DNA from 2 places in the Pseudomonas sp. IT-P74 genome. Region 1 is predicted to be linked to the other one. Evidence: riboswitches for the same ligand, from Rfam matches in the RefSeq annotation. Region 1 holds a riboswitch; the other holds the start of a gene.
The links. A riboswitch is a leader RNA that binds a small molecule or an ion and turns the genes downstream of it on or off. The one in region 1 is predicted to bind cobalamin.
Positions count from the first base shown of each region.

Region 2: linked by a shared signal. The riboswitch ahead of ACM6J5_RS03390 (CbtB domain-containing protein) and the one ahead of cobO (cob(I)yrinic acid a,c-diamide adenosyltransferase) in region 1 are both predicted to bind cobalamin.

Region 1 is NZ_CATKQD010000055.1:323,771-333,808, reverse strand. Features, by position in the region: gene ACM6J5_RS21920 (cobyric acid synthase) at 1-158, opposite strand, end outside; gene cobD (threonine-phosphate decarboxylase CobD) at 155-1,147, opposite strand; gene cbiB (adenosylcobinamide-phosphate synthase CbiB) at 1,140-2,048, opposite strand; gene bluB (5,6-dimethylbenzimidazole synthase) at 2,045-2,695, opposite strand; gene ACM6J5_RS21900 (cobyrinate a,c-diamide synthase) at 2,692-4,062, opposite strand; gene cobO (cob(I)yrinic acid a,c-diamide adenosyltransferase) at 4,059-4,670, opposite strand; cobalamin riboswitch at 4,752-4,985, opposite strand; gene ACM6J5_RS21890 (hypothetical protein) at 5,139-5,723, shown strand; gene ACM6J5_RS21885 (PQQ-dependent sugar dehydrogenase) at 5,790-7,103, shown strand; gene ACM6J5_RS21880 (O-methyltransferase) at 7,214-7,876, opposite strand; gene ACM6J5_RS21875 (C40 family peptidase) at 7,895-8,431, opposite strand; gene ACM6J5_RS21870 (C40 family peptidase) at 8,597-9,229, opposite strand; gene hda (DnaA regulatory inactivator Hda) at 9,452-10,038, opposite strand, start outside.
Region 2 is NZ_CATKQD010000003.1:160,707-170,744, reverse strand. Features, by position in the region: gene cobN (cobaltochelatase subunit CobN) at 1-1,058, opposite strand, end outside; gene cobW (cobalamin biosynthesis protein CobW) at 1,062-2,132, opposite strand; cobalamin riboswitch at 2,235-2,448, opposite strand; cobalamin riboswitch at 2,622-2,848, shown strand; gene ACM6J5_RS03390 (CbtB domain-containing protein) at 2,969-3,160, shown strand; gene ACM6J5_RS03385 (CbtA family protein) at 3,172-3,879, shown strand; gene ACM6J5_RS03380 (cobalamin biosynthesis protein) at 3,876-4,289, shown strand; gene cobM (precorrin-4 C(11)-methyltransferase) at 4,373-5,119, shown strand; gene nfuA (Fe-S biogenesis protein NfuA) at 5,285-5,869, opposite strand; gene ACM6J5_RS03365 (fatty acid cis/trans isomerase) at 6,088-8,385, opposite strand; gene metH (methionine synthase) at 8,542-10,038, shown strand, end outside.

The DNA.
Region 1 (10,038 bases):
TCGCCACCGTCGGCCGTCACCGCACTGTTGAGGGCCATGTTCTGCGGCTTGAACGGCACCACCCTGACGCCTTGGCGCGTGGCCCAACGGCACAGCGCGGTCACCAGCGTGCTTTTACCGGCATCCGATGTGGTGCCCTGCACCATCAGCGTGGTCATTGGTTGTCCTTGGCGAAATCTTCGAACGCCTGCGCCAGTCGTACCCAGGCGATTTCGTCACCGGGCAAGCCGAATCGCAGGCTGCCGTTGTGCGTGAACAACCGCAGGAGAATGCCGCGCCGAGCCATGAATTCATACAGTTCTTCGGCGCGTTCGGTGATCAGCCACTGGAACAGCGCACAACCGCCTTGGGGCTCGAAGCCGTGTTGCTCCAGCAACGACGCAAGGCGCTCGCTGGCCTCTTCGGTGCGCAGCCGTTGCCGCGCCTGCCCTTGCGTATCGCGCAGGCAGGCCTGGCCCACGACCCGGGTTGCCCCGCTCACGGCCCAGGGCCCCACTTGTTCAGCCAGCAACTTGAGCAACTTGCGTTCTGCCAGCACAAACCCAAGGCGCACACCGGCCAGGCCGAAAAACTTGCCGAAGGAACGCAAGACGATCAGCCCGACTTGATGGGCAAACGGCGCCAGGCTCAGTGGCGGCGTGTTATCCATGAACGCTTCGTCCACCACCAGCCAGCCACCGCGCTGGGCCAGCCGTGTGTGCCAGTCGAGCAGGCGACTGGGGGTGAGGCTAAGGCCTGTGGGGTTATTCGGATTGACCACCACCAGCACGTCGAAACTGTCGATAAAGAAGTCGACTTCCTGCTCCAGCACTTCACGCACGATGTAGCCGTTGCGACGCCACGCTTCGGCGTGCTCGGCGTAACAGGGTGACAGCACGCCGACCTTGCCCGCCCGACGCAATCGCGGCAGCAGCTGGATCGCCATTTGCGAGCCGGCGACCGGCAATGCCTGCAAGGTGCCGTAGTAATCACAGGCGGCCTGCTCCAGGCCGTCGTCCGTCTCCGGCAAACGGGCCCAGGCCCGCAGCGGAATATCCGGCACCGGGAACGGCCAAGGCGCAAGGCCCGTGGACAGGTCCAGCCAGTCGGCTTCCTCTATGCCGTATTCGAGCGCCGCCTTGCGCAATCGCCCACCGTGCTCAAGCATAAAATTCGGCCCCCAGACAGAGAATCAGCAGCCACAACCATACCCCGCGCTGGACCAATTGCCAGCCCCGGTCAATGGAGTCGGCATCCGCCGGCACGCCTTCGCCCAACTGCGGACGCTGATGCAATTCGCCGTGATAAATCGCCGCCCCGCCCAATTCGACACCAAGGGTACCCGCCCCTGCCGCCATCACCGGGCCGGCGTTCGGGCTGTCCCAGGTCGGGCCCTGGGTGCGCCAGCATTTCAACGCCAACCGGGTTTTGCCCAGCAGCGCGTAAGTCAGTGCCACCAGGCGCGCGGGAATGTAATTGAGCACGTCGTCGACTTTCGCCGCCGCCCAGCCGAACCGTTCGAAGCGCTCATTGCGATAACCCCACATCGCATCCAGCGTATTGCTCAGGCGGTAGAGCACCACGCCCGGCGCACCGGCCACGGCAAACCAGAACAACGCCGCGAATACTGCATCGCTGCCGTTTTCCAGTACCGACTCGGTAGCGGCACGGGCGACCTCGGTTTCATCCAGTTCGCTGGTCTGGCGACTGACCAGATAGCTCACGCGTTTGCGTGCTTCATCAAGATCTCCGCCGCGCAGGGCCTTGGCCACAGGCGTGACGTGCTCACCGAGACTGCGCATGCCGAGGGCGCAATAGAGCGCGAGAATCTCGACGATCCAGCCGACATAGGGCGCCCAGGAGAGTGCCGTGGCCAGCAGCGTAAGCGGCAATACGGCGATCACCCACGCGGTGACGCCATGACTGCGCCAGCCGCGACCGCCGCCGTTGAAACGTTGCTCGATGCGCTCGGCAAATCGGCCGAACGCCACCAGCGGATGCCAGCGTTTGGGTTCACCCAGCAGCGCATCCAGCGCAACCGCGGCGACACTCAACAACGCCACACTCATTGACTCACTCCCCAATAATTTTCATACAGCAATTCATGTAGCGGACGCGCCTGTGCCCAGCCTTCGAGCACCAGCATCGGCGCCGGGTAGAACTCTTTGACTGGCCCGAGGCACAGCACCGCCAGCGGTTTGGCTCCCGACGGCAACCTCAACAAGTCCGCCAGTGCCTGGGGTTCGAACAGCGACACCCAGCCCATGCCCAGCCCTTCGGCGCGGGACGCCAACCAAAGGTTCTGGATGGCACAGGACAGCGAAGCCATGTCCATTTCCGGCAGCGTGCGGCGACCGAAGATATGCTGCTCGCGGTCGTCCATCAGTGCGGCGACCAGAACCTCGGCGCAATCGTTGATGCCTTCGACCTTGAGCTTCATGAACTCATCGCTGCGCTCGCCGAGGGCTTCGGCGGTGCGGATGCGTTCTTCTTCCACCAGGGCCTGGATTTGCCCGCGCAAGGCGCGATCGCTGATGCGGATGAAGCGCCAGGGCTGCATCAGGCCGACACTGGGGGCCTGATGCGCCGCTTCGAGCAGGCGCCGGAGCAATTCGGGCTCGACGGTGCCGCCGCTGAAGTGGCGCATGTCGCGGCGTTCGGCGATGGCGCGATAGACCGCTGTGCGTTCGGCTTCAGAGAATGCGTTGTCGCTCATGGCCGCTTAGCGAGCAGGCTCGCTCCCACAGGAGTCAGGTGATCCATTACGGAAGCGATGACGGCCTCAAGGTCCGGCGCAAACAGCGCGGCAATCGCCGAGGGGTTCGACGGAAAATAAAAGTGCACATAAGAGGCGGTCATCCGCCCCTCACGGTAGACCGCCTCCGCTCCGCGCCCACCGTTAGGGCTCAAGCCACGGGCAATCGGCGCCAGTTCAGTGGTGGTCAGCGAATGGTGATAGGTGTGCCCGCGCAGCGAGCCTTCCGGCAATTCCACCGCTTGCAACGCCAACGCCGCCAGACGCTTTTGCATGACCGCATCACCGGTCAGCAAGCCAACCAGTTCGGCGCGAGTACCCTCGACATCGGTCAGTGAGTCGAGCAGGTACAGCATGCCGCCACACTCGGCGAGCAAGGGTTTGCCCGCCCTGTGGTGGGCGCGGATCGCGTCGAGCATCGCGGTGTTTTGCGCCAGCGCAACATGGTGCAGTTCCGGGTAACCACCCGGCAGATACAGACTGTCCGCCTCCGGCAACGCACAGTCGCGGATCGGCGAGAAGAAGGACAACTCGGCGCCCATCGCCCGCAGCAGATCCAGGCTTGCACCGTAAGTGAACGCAAAGGCTTCATCCCGGGCGACGGCAATGCGCACACCGGCCAGCAGCGGTTCGACCGCGATGACATCAGGGGCGGCGAACTCGACTGTCGGCGGCAGCGCAACCTCGCAACTGCTGGCCAGGGCATCGGCGGCCGCATCGAGGCGCAGGTCGAGATCGTTCAACTCGCTGGCCTGCACCAGCCCCAGGTGCCGGCTCGGCAATTCGATCCCGGTTTCCCGGGACAGCGCGCCGTACCAGCGCAAACCTTCAGTCAGGCTGCCTTCAAGCAGTTGCGCGTGGCGCAGCGTGCCGACACGATTGGCCAGCACGCCGGCGAACGGCAAATCCGGCTGATAACGCGCCAGCCCCAGGGCCAACGCGCCGAAGGTCTGGGCCATGGCGGTGCCATCGATCACACCCAGCACCGGAACACCGAAATGCCGCGCCAGGTCGGCGCTCGACGGCGTCCCGTCGAACAGCCCCATGACGCCCTCGATCAGGATCAGGTCGGCTTCAGCGGCGGCTTCCCACAGCAAGCGGCGACTCTCCTGCTCGCCGACCATCCACATGTCCAGTTGATACACCGGCGCACCACTGGCGCGCTCGAGGATCATCGGATCGAGAAAGTCGGGGCCGCACTTGAACACACGGACCTTGCGCCCCTGATTGCGATGCAATCGGGCCAGCGCCGCGGTGACGGTGGTCTTGCCCTGGCCAGAGGCCGGCGCGGCAATCAGTACCGCCGGACAGTGCCGAGACTGACTCACAATTCGACGCCTTTCTGCGCTTTGATCCCCGCTTGAAAGGCGTGTTTGATCACGCCCATCTCGGTGACGGTGTCAGCCATCTCGATCATCTCCGGCTTGGCGGCACGACCGGTGACCACCACGTGTTGCATCGGCGGTCGGGCCTGCAAGTCGCTGAGCACCTGATCGAGATCGAGGTAGCCGTGCTTGAGGGCGATGTTCAGCTCATCGAGCACCACCAGACCGATGGACGGATCGCGCAGCAGTTGCTGCGACACCGCCCAGGCGGCTTCGGCGGCGGCGATGTCGCGCTGGCGGTCCTGGGTTTCCCAGGTAAAGCCTTCGCCCATCACATGAAAACGCACCTGCTCGGGAAAGCGCCGGAAGAACAACTCTTCACCCGTGCTGTTGCGGCCCTTGATGAACTGCACCACGCCGCATTGCATGCCGTGCCCCATGGCGCGGGCGAGCATGCCGAAAGCCGAGCTGCTCTTGCCCTTACCGTTGCCGGTCAGCACCAGCAGCAGGCCACACTCGTTCGGGGAATTGGCGATGCGCTCGTCGATCACGGCTTTTTTGCGCTGCATGCGCGCCAGGTGGCGTTCGTCACGATCGGGGGTATCAGTCATGGGGGAGCTCTCCGTTGAGGCAGGAATAACGGCGGGCAGGCACAACAATAGAAGGCAAAAAGCCTGGCATCGCCCACCGTGATGCCGCTGGATGAATCAGGCCGGTCTCCGGGCTCATGAGTGGCGCGGGGCCAGACTGTGCGCCTTCCCGCATCAAATCGACACAGTGGCATCACACACAGTTTTCACTCATTTACCGTTGCGGGGGCAGCGCCGGAATTGCGGGCCTTCGACCAACAGAAGGACTCACTCACCGGCTTCCCTGTTTCACTCTGTCGACCCAAGCCACAGAGCACCTGAAACAAGCCGCGAAGGTTAGAGGGTTGGGGGTGGAGCGTCAATTAAAGCCGGGAGGCCATCGACCGAATAACTGCCATCAATCAATAAACTGACGTCAATCTTGTGCCACGCTCTCAGCAGTGATATCAAAGAGCCACAATCTCACAACACAATAACAAGGGTGAGCCCATGCAAGGCATGATCATCAGCAATCCAAAGCTGGAATTCCTGCGTCCGGTGCTCGAGCACTGGTTCGAATGCATCGACCGTTACAACGCCGTCCGCGGCGATGGCGACACACCGTACTGGCACGACGAAAAGGCCAATCTCGGACTGCTGTCCGCCGCCGCCTGGATGGCCGAGATGGTCACGCTGCAACAGACCCCCACTCGCAAGCAGACCGAAGAAGGCGAGCGCAACAGCCGCGCCGACCTGCTCCTGGCCTCCCCCGAAACCCGCGCCTACATCCAGACCAGCCAGCGCTGGCCACGGGTCAACAGCCTCAACCTGTCCCAGGCCCTGCTCGATATCGCCAGCGATGCGAAGCGCCTGAGCCACGCCAGCGACCTGAAACTCGGCTGCCTGTTCGTCGCCCCGCAAAAAGCCCAGCAAGGCGCCACACCGGAAGAACTCCAGGACATGGTCGACGACCTGCAAAAGGAACACACCTGCGCTGTCGCCTGGTATTTCCCTTATGCCTACCGCAAGTTGCGCAACGAAGCGGGCAACTATCACCCCGGCATCGCGGTGCTGTTCAAGGAAGCCCGCGGCTGAGGGTTGAACCATCGCACGACAACCCTTCTCTATGATTAGAACAAGGCATTCATAGGGAAGACCAGCATGCGCACGCCCCCGCTCGTCCTCGTTATCGCGCTTGGCACAGGGCTCGCCGCTTGTGGCGAGACCTCCCGCCTGCAAGTCTCCGACGGCACCGGCCCGTCACCCCGACTACCAGAACCCAACAAGACACTGGTGCCGACCGTGAACATCGCCCCGGCCATCGGCTGGCCGCAGGGTGCGAAACCCGTCGCCGCCACAGGCACTCAAGTAGCCGCTTTTGCCGAAGACCTGGATCACCCCCGCTGGCTTTATGTGCTGCCCAATGGCGATGTGCTGGTGGCGGAAACCAATGCACCGCCCAAACCCGAAGACGGCAAAGGCATTCGCGGCTGGGTGATGAAGAAAGTCATGGGCCGTGCCGGGGCCAGGGTGCCCAGCGCCAACCGCATCACCTTGCTGCGCGACAAGGACCACGATGGCGTTGCGGAAACCCGCACGGTGTTTGTGCAAAACCTCAACTCGCCCTTCGGCATGACCCTGGTCGGCAATGACCTGTATGTGGCCGACACCGATCGCCTGCTGCGTTTTCACTATGAAAGTGGCGATACGCAGATCAAGTCACCGCCGATCAAGGTGGTCGACCTGCCAGGTGGGCCGCTGAACCATCACTGGACGAAAAACGTCATCGCCAGCAAGGACGGCAGCAAGCTATACGTCACCGTAGGTTCCAACAGCAACGTCGGCGAAAACGGCATGGACAAGGAAGAAGGTCGCGCGGCGATCTGGGAAGTGGATCGCGCCACCGGCCGGCAGCGGATCTTCGCCTCCGGCTTGCGCAACCCCAACGGCATGGCCTGGGAACCGCACAGTGGTGCGCTGTGGACCGCAGTCAACGAACGGGATGAAATCGGCAGTGACCTGGTACCGGACTACATCACCTCAGTGAAAGACGGCGCTTTTTATGGCTGGCCGTACAGCTACTACGGCCAGCATGTCGATATTCGCGTCGAGCCGCAAAACCCGGACCTGGTGGCCAAGGCTATCGCCCCGGACTACGCCGTCGGACCGCACACGGCATCACTGGGCCTGACCTTCGCCGAAAACAGCAAGTTGCCGCCACCCTTCACCCAAGGGGCATTCATCGGGCAGCACGGCTCATGGAACCGCAACCCCCACAGTGGCTACAAAGTGATTTTCGTGCCGTTCAGCGCAGGCAAACCGGTCGGAAAGCCCGTTGAAGTGCTCACAGGTTTTCTCAACGACAAGGAACAGGCCATGGGCCGCCCGGTGGGCGTGGTGATCGACCGACAGGGTGACCTGTTGGTGGCCGATGACGTGGGGAACAAGGTGTGGCGGGTGTCGGCTGCCAGGTAACGGCACTACATCACCTGTAGGAGCGAGCCTGCTCGCGATGAGGCCGGCGCATTCAACTTTGATGTTGCCTGCCCCACAGCCATCGCGAGCAGGCTCGCTCCTACAGGGGCTCAGCGTTTGCGGCAAAGAGTCAAACCATCCCCGATCGGCAACAAGGACAAATCCACCCGCGCATCATCCTTCAACGCCCGGTTGAGCGCCTGAATCGCCCGGGTGTCCGCGCTCTCGGGGCTGGCCTCGAGCACGCGCCCGCTCCACAGGGTGTTATCGAACACCGCCAGCCCACCGACCCGCAGCAATTGCAGGGCGTGTTCCAGATAAGCCGGGTAGTTGGCCTTGTCGGCATCGATGAACACCAGGTCGTACTGCCCGCCCTGCCCTTGTCGCTCAAGTTCGGCAAGGGTTTCCAGCGCCGGAGCCAGCCGCAGGTCAATCCGCCCGGCCAGCCCCGCTTCTTGCCAGTAGCGCCGCGCGATGGCGTTGTAGTCGCCAGGGATGTCACAGCAAATCAGCGAACCGTCAGCGGGCAACGCCGCCGCCATGCACAGCGCGCTGTAGCCGGTAAAGGTGCCGACTTCGAGCAAGCGCCTGGCCCCCGTCAGTTTCACCAGCAGGGCAAGAAACTGCCCCTGCTCAGGCGCCACCTGCCAGCGCGCCATCGGCAGCGCCTGGGTCTCATCGCGCAAGCGCTTGAGCAGCGGCGTTTCGCGCAGGGAAACATCGAGCAGGTATTGGTACAGGTCGTCGTCGAGATTAAGCGTGCGAGCAGTCATGACCAGCAGCTCCGAAGGTTACGGATTGCGCGCCAGATGCTCAGGCTGCAGAACACGCTTGGCGCTCAGGTAAGCTTTTTGCCAATACGCCTTGGACAGGCTGTCGAGCTTCACGGTGCCGCCGGTGGCCGGCGCGTGGACGAAGCGCCCTTCTCCCACATAGATGCCGGCATGACTGACCTGGGAACCGCCATTGGTGGCAAAGAAAAGCAGGTCGCCGGTCTGCAGGCCTTCCTTGCCTACATTCGCCGCTTGCATGGAGATCATCTCACGCGTGGTGCGCGGCAAAGCAATACCGGCGACATCGCGGTACACGTAAGCGATCAGGCCACTGCAATCAAACCCGGAATCCGGCGTGTTGCCACCCCAGCGATAAGGCGTGCCCACCAGACCGAGGGCGCGAAACAGCACGTCTTCCGCTTCGGGCGAAAAAGCCTGCGAGGAACCAAATACGATGGGAGCGCGAATCACCGGCGCAGGAGGCGGTGTGCGGCTGGCGCAGGCACTGAGCAGCGCTGCGAAGAACATGATTGCGAGGCGGGCCGACGTCGTCATAAGCAGAACATCCTGATCTGGCTGCGGCTTTTTCTGCGGGGAGCGCAGAAAAGAAAACCGCCTGCGTTGGAAGCAGGCGGTTTGCCATCATTTGTAGATCAAGATTCTAGCGACTACACGACAAACTTCAAGTAAGACTTTAAGTTCGCCTTACAAAATGTCCGCTTATTTACGTGCAGTGACGATTGGCGACGCGTTAGGTGCCATTGCCAGGGCGCGCTTGGCTTCGATGAAAGTCTTGCTCCAGTAGCTGTCGCCCAGGCTATCGATGCGCACACCGCCGCTGCGGCGGCTGCTGGAGTGGATGAACTGGTTGTCGCCCAGGTAGATCCCGGCGTGACTGACGCGACCACGACGACCGTTGGTAGCGAAGAACAGCAGGTCGCCCGGCTCAAGTTTGCTGCGCGAGACCAGCGGAGCGTCCACGTTGATCATTTCGCGGGTGGAGCGTGGCAGGTTCATGCCCGCTTCTTCGCGGAACAGGTAACCGATGAAACCACTGCAATCGAAGCCGGCTTCAGAAGTACCGCCGAAACGGTAACGGGTACCAATCAGGGACATGCCACGTTCGAGGATGCTGTCGGCCAGGACCGGAAGCTGGTAGGACTTGCCGCCAGCGAAGTCTGCGAGTTCTTTTTCGGTAGCCAGCTCTTCCTGAAAGAGAGCGGAAGACTGGGCAGTGGCCGAGTGTTGAACCTGCTGTTGCGGAGCTTGCTGGGCCACTGGAGTGTGGGCAGCGCAACCGAACAACAGGGTGACGAGTGCGAGAGGCACGAGGGGTGCGAAGCGATTTAGCATGGGCACGACCGTGGCTGAAAGTTGTAAAGAAGCCGAGACTATGCCCGCTATCATCCTCATTTGCAAATTCAATCGATCTTTTTGTGACTTATCCGTTTCCCGTTTACATCTAAGCGCTTAAGCCCATTTTAAACATGCACGCGGCCTGCAACCTTGCAGGAAAGCGGGATTGCTGGCGCCTGAAATTTGCCGAACCGGCTAAAAGCCCCGGTTTCAGCGGGCTTACCAGCCGAGGGTTTCTTTCAGAAACGGGATGGTCAGCTTGCGCTGGGCCTGGAGGGAAGCCTGATCGAGGCGTTCCAACAGCTCGAACAACGCACTCATGCTGCGGGTACCGCGAGTCAGAATGAAATGCCCGACTTCATCGGTCAGATGCAGGCCGCGACGGGATGCGCGTAATTGCAGGGCACGCAGTTTGTCCTCATCGGACAGCGGGCGCATCTGGAAGATCAAGGCCAGGGTCAGCCGGGATTTGAGATCCGCCAGCTTCACCGGCAACTCACGCGGGGATGTCGATGCGGCAATCAGCAAGCGTCGGCCACTGTCACGCAAGCGATTGAACAGATGGAACAGCGCCTCTTCCCAGTCCGCCCGCCCGGCAACCACCTGCAAATCATCCAGACAGACCAGTTCGTACTGTTCGAGGTTGTCGAGGATTTCGATACCGCGATCGAGCAGTTCGGCCAACGGCAGGTACACCGCCGGCTCGCCCAATTGCTCGAAGCGCAGGCAGGCGGCCTGCAACAGGTGCGTACGCCCCACCCCGTCCTTGCCCCAAAGGTAGATCAGGCTTTCTGTCCAGCCGGCGT
Region 2 (10,038 bases), on a different contig from region 1:
GGTTGGGCCCGGTAGCAGACCACATCCGACTGACTGCGCTCACTGCGCCACGCCAGGTCCTTGAAACTGATCGGGCGGCTGATGATGCGTCCGTCCAGTTCAGGCAAGGCTATGTGCATCGCCAGATCACGGGGGCCAAGGCCCTGTTCGCTGGCGCGCCAACCCGGTTCGTTGTCCTGGGCGCAAATCGCCTGGATCACCGGAATATCGCGGCGAAACGGGCGCAGATGCGGTGCTTCGGGACTGGATTGGGCGAAGCCAGTGGTGTTCAGGATCACCGAGACGCTGGCCTCGTCCAGCCAGTCCTCGACCACGCCAAGGCAACCGGGCTCTTTCAGGCTGGCCAGGGCAATCGGCAACGGATTCAACCCCGCCGCCTGCAAACGCTGGCAAAAAACATCAATGAACGCGGTGTTCGCCGCCTGCAAATGCGAGCGATAGAACAACACCGCCGCCACCGGTTGACCGGCCTGCCAGTCGGCCTGCCAGTCGCTCAGTGCGGCAGAATGTTTGTGCGGATGGTAAACCGCCGTGCGTGGCAGGGTTTGCGGCTCGCCCCAGGTGTAATCACGGGCCAGCCAGCGGTTGGCCAGGCAGCGGAAGAAATCGAGGGCGTTGCCCATACCGCCCTGACGCAGAAACTGCCAGAGCCGGTCGCGATCTTCGGCACCGACGGTGCTCAGGTCACTGAGCTCCGGGTCCGGGCGATCATCGCCCGGCACCAGAATCACCTGCACACCGCGCTGCGACAGCTCGACCAGGCGCTCGATGCCATAACGCCAATAGGCGATGCCGCCGTGCAGCGAAATCAGGATCACCCTGGCGTGACGCAGCACTTCATCGACGTACAAATCCACCGAGGCATGGTTTTGCACCTGCATCGGGTTGGCCAGGCGCACGCTCGGGTAATCGTCGGGCAACTGTTGCGCCGCTTCGGCAAGCAGCGCCAGGCTGGAATCGCCGCTGCACAGGACAACCAGCTCGGCGGGGGTTTGTCCAAGGTCGGCGATATTGTCATCCGACACGAAACCGCCGGGCTGGGTCCTGAGCAGGTGCATGGCTTACACGCTGAGCGCGGCGCGCAATTGCGCTTCGAGAACAGTGGCGTCCAGTTGCTGGCCGATCAGCACCAGGCGGGTGACTCGCGCTTCTTCGGCGCCCCACTGGCGGTCGAAATGCTTGTCGAAACGCGTGCCCACGCCCTGGATCAGCAGGCGCATCGGCTTGTTCGGAATCGCCGCAAAACCCTTGACCCGCAGGATGCCGTGCTGGACCACCAGTTGGGTCAGCGCGTCCAGCAGCAGGCTTTCATCGGCTTGCGGCAGTTCGATGGAGATCGAATCGAAGGCGTCGTGATCGTGGTCGTCATGATCGTCGTCGCCATCGTGATGATGGTCGTGGTGGCTGTGACGGCCGTCGATGTGTTCTTCGGAGCCGGCACCCAGGCCGATCAGCACGTCCAGCGGCAGGCGACCGCTGCTGGCTTCGATGATTTTCACCGCTGGCGGCAATTCCTCGGCGACTTCCAGGCGCACGCGGGCCAGGTCCGCCGGGGTGATCAGGTCAGCCTTGTTGAGGATCACCAGGTCAGCACTGGCCAGTTGGTCGGCGAACAGTTCGTGCAACGGCGATTCGTGGTCCAGGTTCGGGTCAAGTTTGCGCTGGGCGTCGACCTGATCCGGGAACGCGGCGAAGGTGCCGGCGGCCACGGCCGGGCTGTCGACCACGGTGATCACCGCATCCACCGTGCAGGCACTGCGGATTTCCGGCCACTGGAAGGCCTGCACCAGCGGCTTTGGCAGCGCCAGGCCGGACGTTTCGATGAGAATGTGGTCCAGATCGCCGCGACGGGCCACCAGTTCGCGCATCACCGGGAAGAATTCTTCCTGGACGGTGCAGCACAGGCAGCCGTTGGCCAGCTCATAGACACGGCCGTTGGCTTCTTCTTCGGTGCAACCGATGGAGCACTGCTTGAGGATTTCGCCGTCGATGCCCAGCTCGCCAAATTCGTTGACGATCACCGCGATGCGGCGACCCTGGGCGTTGTCGAGCATGTGCCGCAGCAGCGTGGTTTTACCCGAGCCGAGAAAGCCGGTGACGATGGTGACGGGGAGTTTGGCCAGTGTTTTCATCGGATGCCCTATGGCTTAAGTGGCGGGCATACGGGACGACGACCGGCAACACGGACGCGCGTGCCTGAAGAGTTCGCCACCGGATCACCCCGCCCGGTTGAAAGTGAGAATCTGTGACGAGGCAGGTCTCCTGGCTGACGGTGTGCCGGCCTTGAGCCTGGCATTCGCTGCGCCTTCCCGCCGGCCTCATGATTTGAGCCTGCAGTGGCGTGGCAACGAACATCACCGTTCACAGTTGCGGGGGCAGCCGCGGCATCGACCGCGTTCCCTTCTTAGCTTCGACAAACGCCGAAGAACCTCGAAAGCGCAAGGCTACGCATGGTCTTGGGGCGGGTCAATGTCTTGTAGCGCCGCCGGCCCCATCGCGAGCAGGCTCGCTCCTACAGTTGATCGCATTCCCCGGTAGGAGCGAGCCTGCTCGCGATGAAGTCACCTCGGTTTCGAGTTGAGAACCCTTGCCAATTGACGCCCAACCCCCGCCCATGCTCTCCTACACGCCTTGTTACGGGTGCCCTTCACAGGGTGAAACGGGAAACCGGTGAATCATGTGCTTTACTCTTAAGCCATGTCAGTCCGGTGCTGCCCCCGCAACGGTAAGCGAGCGAAGCGTCAGATCCACTGTGCCTGCAAGGCATGGGAAGGTGATGTTTTCAGGTTCAGGCCAAAGCCTTTGCCCCTCGTGAGCCCGGAGACCGGCCCGCAACACAAAGTGACCAGTACGGTCACTGAACCAACAAACCCGCGGTGGGCGGGCGCTGTTTGAACCTCTGCGCGCCTGGTCGTGCGGGTTTTTGCATGCGCTCTTATTCCCCGCTGACAGACCAGAGGGAAACGCCATGTCGATCATCAGCAGCGCCGAACACACAGCCGCGAGCACCACCTCAACCCTGACCCAACGTCTGACCGCCGCCGTCTGCGCGTCGATTCTGGGCGCCTGCCTTGTGTATTTCGCCGGTTTCTCGCACATCGAAGCGGTGCACAACGCCGCCCATGATACCCGTCACAGCTCCGCGTTCCCGTGCCATTGAGAGCTGTCGACATGATCAAGCGTATTGCGCAAACCGCAGGTTTCACAGGGCTGCTGGCCGCCCTGTTGTTGACCCTGCTGCAAAGCTTCTGGGTCGCCCCGCTGATTTTGCAGGCCGAGACCTACGAAAAATCCGAACCGGCCGCTGTTGAAATGCATGAACACGCCGACGGTGCGACGGCTGCCCACACTCACGATGCGCAAGCCTGGGAGCCGGAAGACGGCTGGCAGCGCGTGCTGTCGACCACTGGCGGCAACCTGGTGGTGGCCGTCGGTTTCGCCCTGATGCTCGCTGGCCTGTACACCTTGCGTGCGCCGACCAGAACCTCGCAAGGCCTGCTCTGGGGCCTGGCCGGTTACGCGACCTTCGTGCTCGCGCCGACCCTCGGCCTGCCACCTGAACTGCCCGGCACCGCCGCCGCCGACCTGGCACAACGGCAACTGTGGTGGGTCGGTACCGCCGCCTCCACCGCCGTCGGTATCGCACTGATCGTGTTCAGCCGTCACTGGCTGATGAAAGTCCTGGGTGCAGCGATCCTCGCCGTTCCCCATGTGATTGGCGCACCGCAACCGGAAGTGCATTCGATGCTCGCTCCAGAGGCGCTGGAAACCCGGTTCAAAATCGCTTCGCAACTGACCAACGTGGCGTTCTGGCTGGCCCTGGGCCTGATCAGCGCCTGGTTGTTCCGTCGCAAAAGCGATGGTCAATACCACGCATGATCGATATCAGCACAGCGCCGACCCTGGTGGTCGGCCTGGGCTGCCAGCGAGGCTGCCCTGTCAGCACGTTGTTGGCGCTGCTCGATCAGGCGCTGGAGGCGCACCAGATTGGGCGTCAGGAAATCAAGGCACTGGCCAGCATCGATTCGAAGCGCGACGAACCTGCGTTAATCGAACTGGCTCAGCAGCTTGGCCTGGAATTGATGTATTTCAGCAGTGAACAACTGGCCGCTTATGAACCGCAACTCAGTCATCAATCGCAAATAGCGTTTGAACGCACCGGTTGCTACGGCGTGGCGGAAAGCGCCGCACTGGCCCTGGCGGAACAACTGGCCCAGGCCCCGGCAAAACTGCTGATTCCACGACAAAAATACGCCCAGGCAACACTGGCATTGGCCGGCGCTGCGTAAAAAACCGATAATCCCCGCCTTTGATCATGAACATTCTTCATCTGAAGCCCTGTTCAGCCTCTATTTCCCCACAGGAACCGACCATGACCGTCTACTTCATTGGCGCAGGTCCCGGCGACCCCGAACTGATTACCGTCAAGGGCCAGCGGCTGATTCGCAGCTGCCCGGTGATCATTTATGCCGGCTCCCTGGTGCCCGCCGCCGTGCTGGAAGGTCACTGTGCCGAACAGGTGGTCAACAGCGCCGAACTGCATCTGGAACAGATCATCGACCTGATCAGGAGCGCCCACGCCAAAGGCCAGGATGTCGCCCGGGTGCACTCCGGCGATCCGAGCCTGTATGGCGCCATTGGCGAGCAGATTCGCTATCTGCGTGAGCTGGGCATTGCGTTCGAAATCGTACCCGGCGTGACGGCCACCGCCGCTTGCGCGGCGCTCCTGGGCGCGGAGCTGACCCTGCCGGACATTTCGCAGAGCGTGATCCTGACTCGCTACGCCGACAAGACCGCCATGCCACCGGGAGAGGAATTCTCCAGCCTGGCGCAGCACGGCGCGACCATGGCAATTCATTTGGGGGTCAATCACCTGGCGAAGATCGTTGAGGAACTGCTACCTCATTACGGCGCCGATTGCCCGATTGCGGTGGTGCACCGCGCAAGCTGGCCGGATCAGGATTGGGTGGTGGGCACGCTGGAGGATATTGCCGGGAAGGTTGAAGCCAGGGGCTTTCGCCGTACGGCATTGATTCTGGTGGGTCGGGTTCTGGGCAATGATCAATTCAGCGAGTCATCGTTGTATCGCGCCGGGCATGCGCATCTCTATCGCCCATAAGCCCCCTTCGCGAGCAGGCTCGCTCCCACAATGGTCTGTGCGGGGCACAAGTCCCTGGTTACTGAAGATCTACTGTGGGAGCCTGCTCGCGAAGGCGTCAGTGAATTCAACCCGTAAAAAAACGGCGCTCACGGGGCGCCGTTTTTTCATTTCGCAGCGAACACCTTAGTAGTAGGCGTTTTCTTTCTGCGTGTGGTCGGTCACGTCGCGAACGCCTTTGAGCTCCGGAATGCGCTCGAGCAAGGTGCGCTCGATGCCTTCCTTCAGCGTCACGTCGGCCTGGCCGCAGCCCTGGCAACCACCGCCGAACTGCAGGACAGCGATGCCGTCTTCGACCACATCGATCAGGCTGACCTGACCGCCGTGGCTGGCCAGCCCCGGGTTGATCTCGGTTTGCAGGTAGTAGTTGATGCGCTCGTTGACCGGGCTGTCGGCGTTGACCATCGGTACTTTGGCATTTGGCGCCTTGATGGTCAGCTGGCCGCCCATGCGGTCAGTGGCGTAGTCGACAACGGCATCGTCCAGGAAGGCTTCGCTGAAGTGGTCGATGTACGCGGTGAAGCTTTTGAGCCCCAGCGCGGTGTCTTCGGGTTTTTCTTCGCCCGGCTTGCAGTAGGCAATGCAGGTTTCGGCGTACTGGGTGCCAGGCTGGGTGATGAAGACGCGGATGCCGATGCCCGGGGTGTTCTGCTTGGAGAGCAGATCAGCCAGGTAATCGTGGGCGGCGTCGGTGATGGTAATAGCGGTCATGGAAACTCCTCGCAGGCTTGGGCGCAGTTTACGCCAATCAACGCGCCGGACAAAGTCCTAGTATTTTTGTCGGGAAAGATTCCGACTATTCCCCTGGTTTTCTGTAGGAGCGAGCTTGCTCGCGATGGTCGCCAACGATAACGCGCACTCCCGGGTTTACGCGGAGCACTTAAGACCATCGCGAGCGAACTCGCTCCTACAAGGGGATTTGTGGCGGATCAGAGGTTCTCGTAGCGGTTCATGTCCAGCACGCCCTCTTCCACCGGATCGTTTTCCTGGATATAGCGGCTCAGGTCATGGAAATAGAACCAGAATTGCGCATGACTGCGGCGTATTCCCCAACGTTCGACGATTTTCTCCAAGCTGTCGCTGTCCTTGGCGCTTTCCATCGCATCCACAAAGGCCGGCACTTGCCCGGCCGGGATGTTGAACATGAAGTTCGGGTAGCTGCTGAGCACACCCGGGAAAATCGTCAGGGTGTCGAGACCTGGTTGGTAGCGCAGTGACTCACCGAGCAAAAACGCCACATTGCTGTGCGCACGATTGCGTAGCAGGCTATAGACCTCTCGCTTGCCGCTACTGGTTTCGATACGCAGCAGGGTGGCTTCCGGCAACTGATCGATGACCTTCAGCCCGGCGGCCGGACGCGAAGTCAGGCGGCTCAACGCCTGCTCGGCACTTTGCAGGTCCGGGTCGATGTTCGGCCGCGAACAGTAAGCGCCATCGCAACGGTTGATCGGGTCGGGCCTGGCATTAAGGTCGCCGTATCGGGCCAGCAACTGATGGGCAAAGTCACGCTTGGGATCAGCCGGGCTCAGACTCAGCGCGGTCGGTTTATCGTCATCGATGGTCTCGTAGTCCAGCCACATCTTGAACTTGCCACTATTCTGATACCAGTCATCCAGGTAGTCGTCCCGGGAATCGGCGGGCATCAGGCGCAGGAAATTTTGCTCGGCACCGTTGCGGATCAGGTCGAAATACAGGCGCGTCTGGGCCTGGTGGGACAGGTTACCGAACACATCGAAGTTCACCGCCAGTTGATAGTAGGTGCGCTCCAGCAGCGGATAGTCGAACAGCCATATGGTTTGCGGCACCTCACCGATCAGGCCTTTGGTCACCGAAGCGCTGTCGAAATGGCGGAAGATGCTCAGTAACGCATTGTCGTTGCCGGCCCACAGGGTCGACCAGCTCGGCGCCGGCTCATCGGCGTAGCTGTCCCGGCGCAAGGCTTCGTATTCGTTGCGCTTGTCGCGGTAGTCGTGCCACAGGCTGAGGACGCTGCCGACATCATCGTTCTGCCCCGGCATGGCCAGCAACGGCGTGGCTTGCCCGCGATAGTTCGGATCGGTGACATACAGGTCGTGCTCGGGCGCCTGGAACAGCGCCCAGAAATTATCGCGGATCACGTCCGTGGCGATCTGACCACGACACACCGGCCCACGGATAAAGGTGCGCACGAAGTACTCGGCATTATCGAGCATGAACTGATAGCGCGCCTGGGCCGGAATCGCTTCGAAGGTGGCAAACGGGTTGGCCCGGCTCTGCGGTCCATAGCCCGGCAACGCGTCGACCTGCCAGTTGCCGCTGTAGAACAGGCTCTTGACCCGCGCCAGCTTTGCTGGACTCAGCGGATAGGTGATGTGGGTCTTGTGCACGATCACGCCCTGCACCGGCCACAAGCGATAGTAGAACTCCGTGCCCGGATCATCGTTGGGGCGACGGGTGTTGATCAGGTCGATCGGCTGGCCGCTCGGGGTGCGCGAACGCACCCACTGGAAGAAATGCCCAGGCTCGCCGTCCCTGAAGTAGAGATGGGCGAGGAACCAGTGCTCGTACAGCCAGCGCCCCACCAGACTTTCCCGGGCGCCCGGCGAATTGAGCAGATTTTCCCATTGCACCACCTGCAAGGCTTCCCTGGCGCTGGGCGCCAGCGCCTGCTGATCAATCGGCGCGCCCGCCGCCAGCCAGCGTTGCAGCGTCTGGTACTGCTGGTCGGTCAGGCCGGTCACTGCCAGCGGCATGCCCTCCTTCGGATGCCTGGCGGCGTAGCCGTCGAACTCTGCGGGCATGGCACACATGTTTTCCCGATTCAGGCCCAGGACGATGTCCTCCGGCAGTTTCGCGTTGGGTTGCAACGAAGTCCTGTGGCCAAGCTCCAGCATCCGCGCCATCAGTGCAGCCTGGCTGCCCTGGGCATCGAGCACCGAATAGAAGCCCTTTTGCTGCCAGGCCTGTTTGCCGGAGGCGTCATAGAACAGTCGGGTCGGTGCCACCGCTTTAGTGCGGTCACCGTCATAAACCGGGACTTTCGTCGCACCACGTGCCGCGCCCTCACCGCTGCCCAGGTTGAGCTGACAGGCGGCGTCGTTGCAGGCGTGGCAGGCCACGCACTTTTCAGTGAAGATCGGTTGAATGTCGCGGCTGTATGAAATGGCAGAGGAAATCGCCGGTCCTTGCGCCACGGCGCCCCAGCTTGAAAACAGCAGCAATGTGCCGATGACGAAGCGATACGACATGTCCCTGGTCCTGAATCCTGAAAAAACGCCGCGATTCTACCGGTCTGTCATCCTTACCAACATGAACGATATTCATGCAAATTCGAGTCATGCTCCAAAAGCGCACAGGTTTGCTATCATCCCGGCCCTTCGTCATGGTCTTACCGAGTAGTCCAAATGTCCGATCGCAGCGTTCGCCTTCAAGCTCTCAAGCACGCCCTCAAAGAGCGCATCCTGATTCTCGATGGCGGTATGGGCACGATGATCCAGAGCTACAAGCTCGAAGAGCAGGATTACCGTGGCAAACGCTTCGCTGACTGGCCAAGCGACGTCAAAGGCAACAACGACCTGTTGGTACTGACTCGTCCGGACGTGATTGGCGGCATTGAAAAAGCCTACCTGGACGCCGGTGCCGACATTCTGGAAACCAATACCTTCAACGCCACCCGGATTTCCCTGGCTGACTACGGCATGCAAGGCCTGACGTATGAGTTAAACGTAGAAGGCGCACGCCTGGCGCGCAAGGTTGCCGACGCCAAGACCCTCGAAACCCCGGACAAGCCGCGCTTCGTCGCCGGCGTGCTCGGCCCGACCAGCCGTACCTGCTCGTTGTCCCCGGATGTGAACAACCCCGGCTACCGCAACGTGACCTTCGATGAACTGGTGGAGAACTACACCGAGTCCACCAAAGGCCTGATCGAAGGCGGCGCCGACCTGATCCTGATCGAAACCATTTTCGACACCCTCAACGCCAAGGCCGCGATCTTCGCCGTGCAAGGCGTGTTCGAGGAGTTGGGCATTGAATTGCCGATCATGATTTCCGGCACCATCACCGATGCCTCGGGCCGCACCCTGTCGGGCCAGACCACCGAAGCGTTCTGGAACTCCGTGGCCCACGCCAAGCCGATTTCCGTCGGCCTGAACTGCGCTCTCGGCGCCCGCGAATTGCGCCCGTACCTCGAAGAACTGTCGAACAAGGCAGGCACCCACGTTTCCGCGCACCCGAACGCCGGCCTGCCGAACGAATTCGGTGAGTACGACGAACTGCCGTCGGAAACCGCCAAGGTCATCGAAGAGTTCGCCCAGAGCGGCTTCCTCAACATCGTCGGCGGCTGCTGCGGCACCACGCCGGGCCACATCGAAGCCATCGCCAAGGCCGTGGCCGGTTATGCGCCGCGCGAGATTCCGGACATCCCGAAGGCTTGCCGCCTCTCGGGCCTTGAGCCGTTCACCATCGATCGCAGCTCGCTGTTCGTCAATGTCGGCGAGCGCACCAACATCACCGGTTCCGCCAAGTTCGCCCGCCTGATCCGCGAAGACAACTACACCGAAGCCCTGGAAGTCGCCCTGCAGCAGGTCGAAGCCGGTGCCCAGGTGATCGACATCAACATGGACGAAGGGATGCTCGATTCGAAGAAGGCCATGGTGACCTTCCTCAATCTGATTGCCGGCGAGCCGGACATCTCCCGCGTACCGATCATGATCGACTCCTCCAAGTGGGAAGTGATCGAAGCCGGCCTCAAGTGCATCCAGGGCAAGGGCATCGTCAACTCGATCAGCATGAAGGAAGGCGTTGAACAGTTCATCCATCACGCCAAGCTGTGCAAGCGCTATGGCGCTGCGGTGGTGGTGATGGCCTTCGACGAAGCCGGCCAGGCCGACACCGAAGCGCGC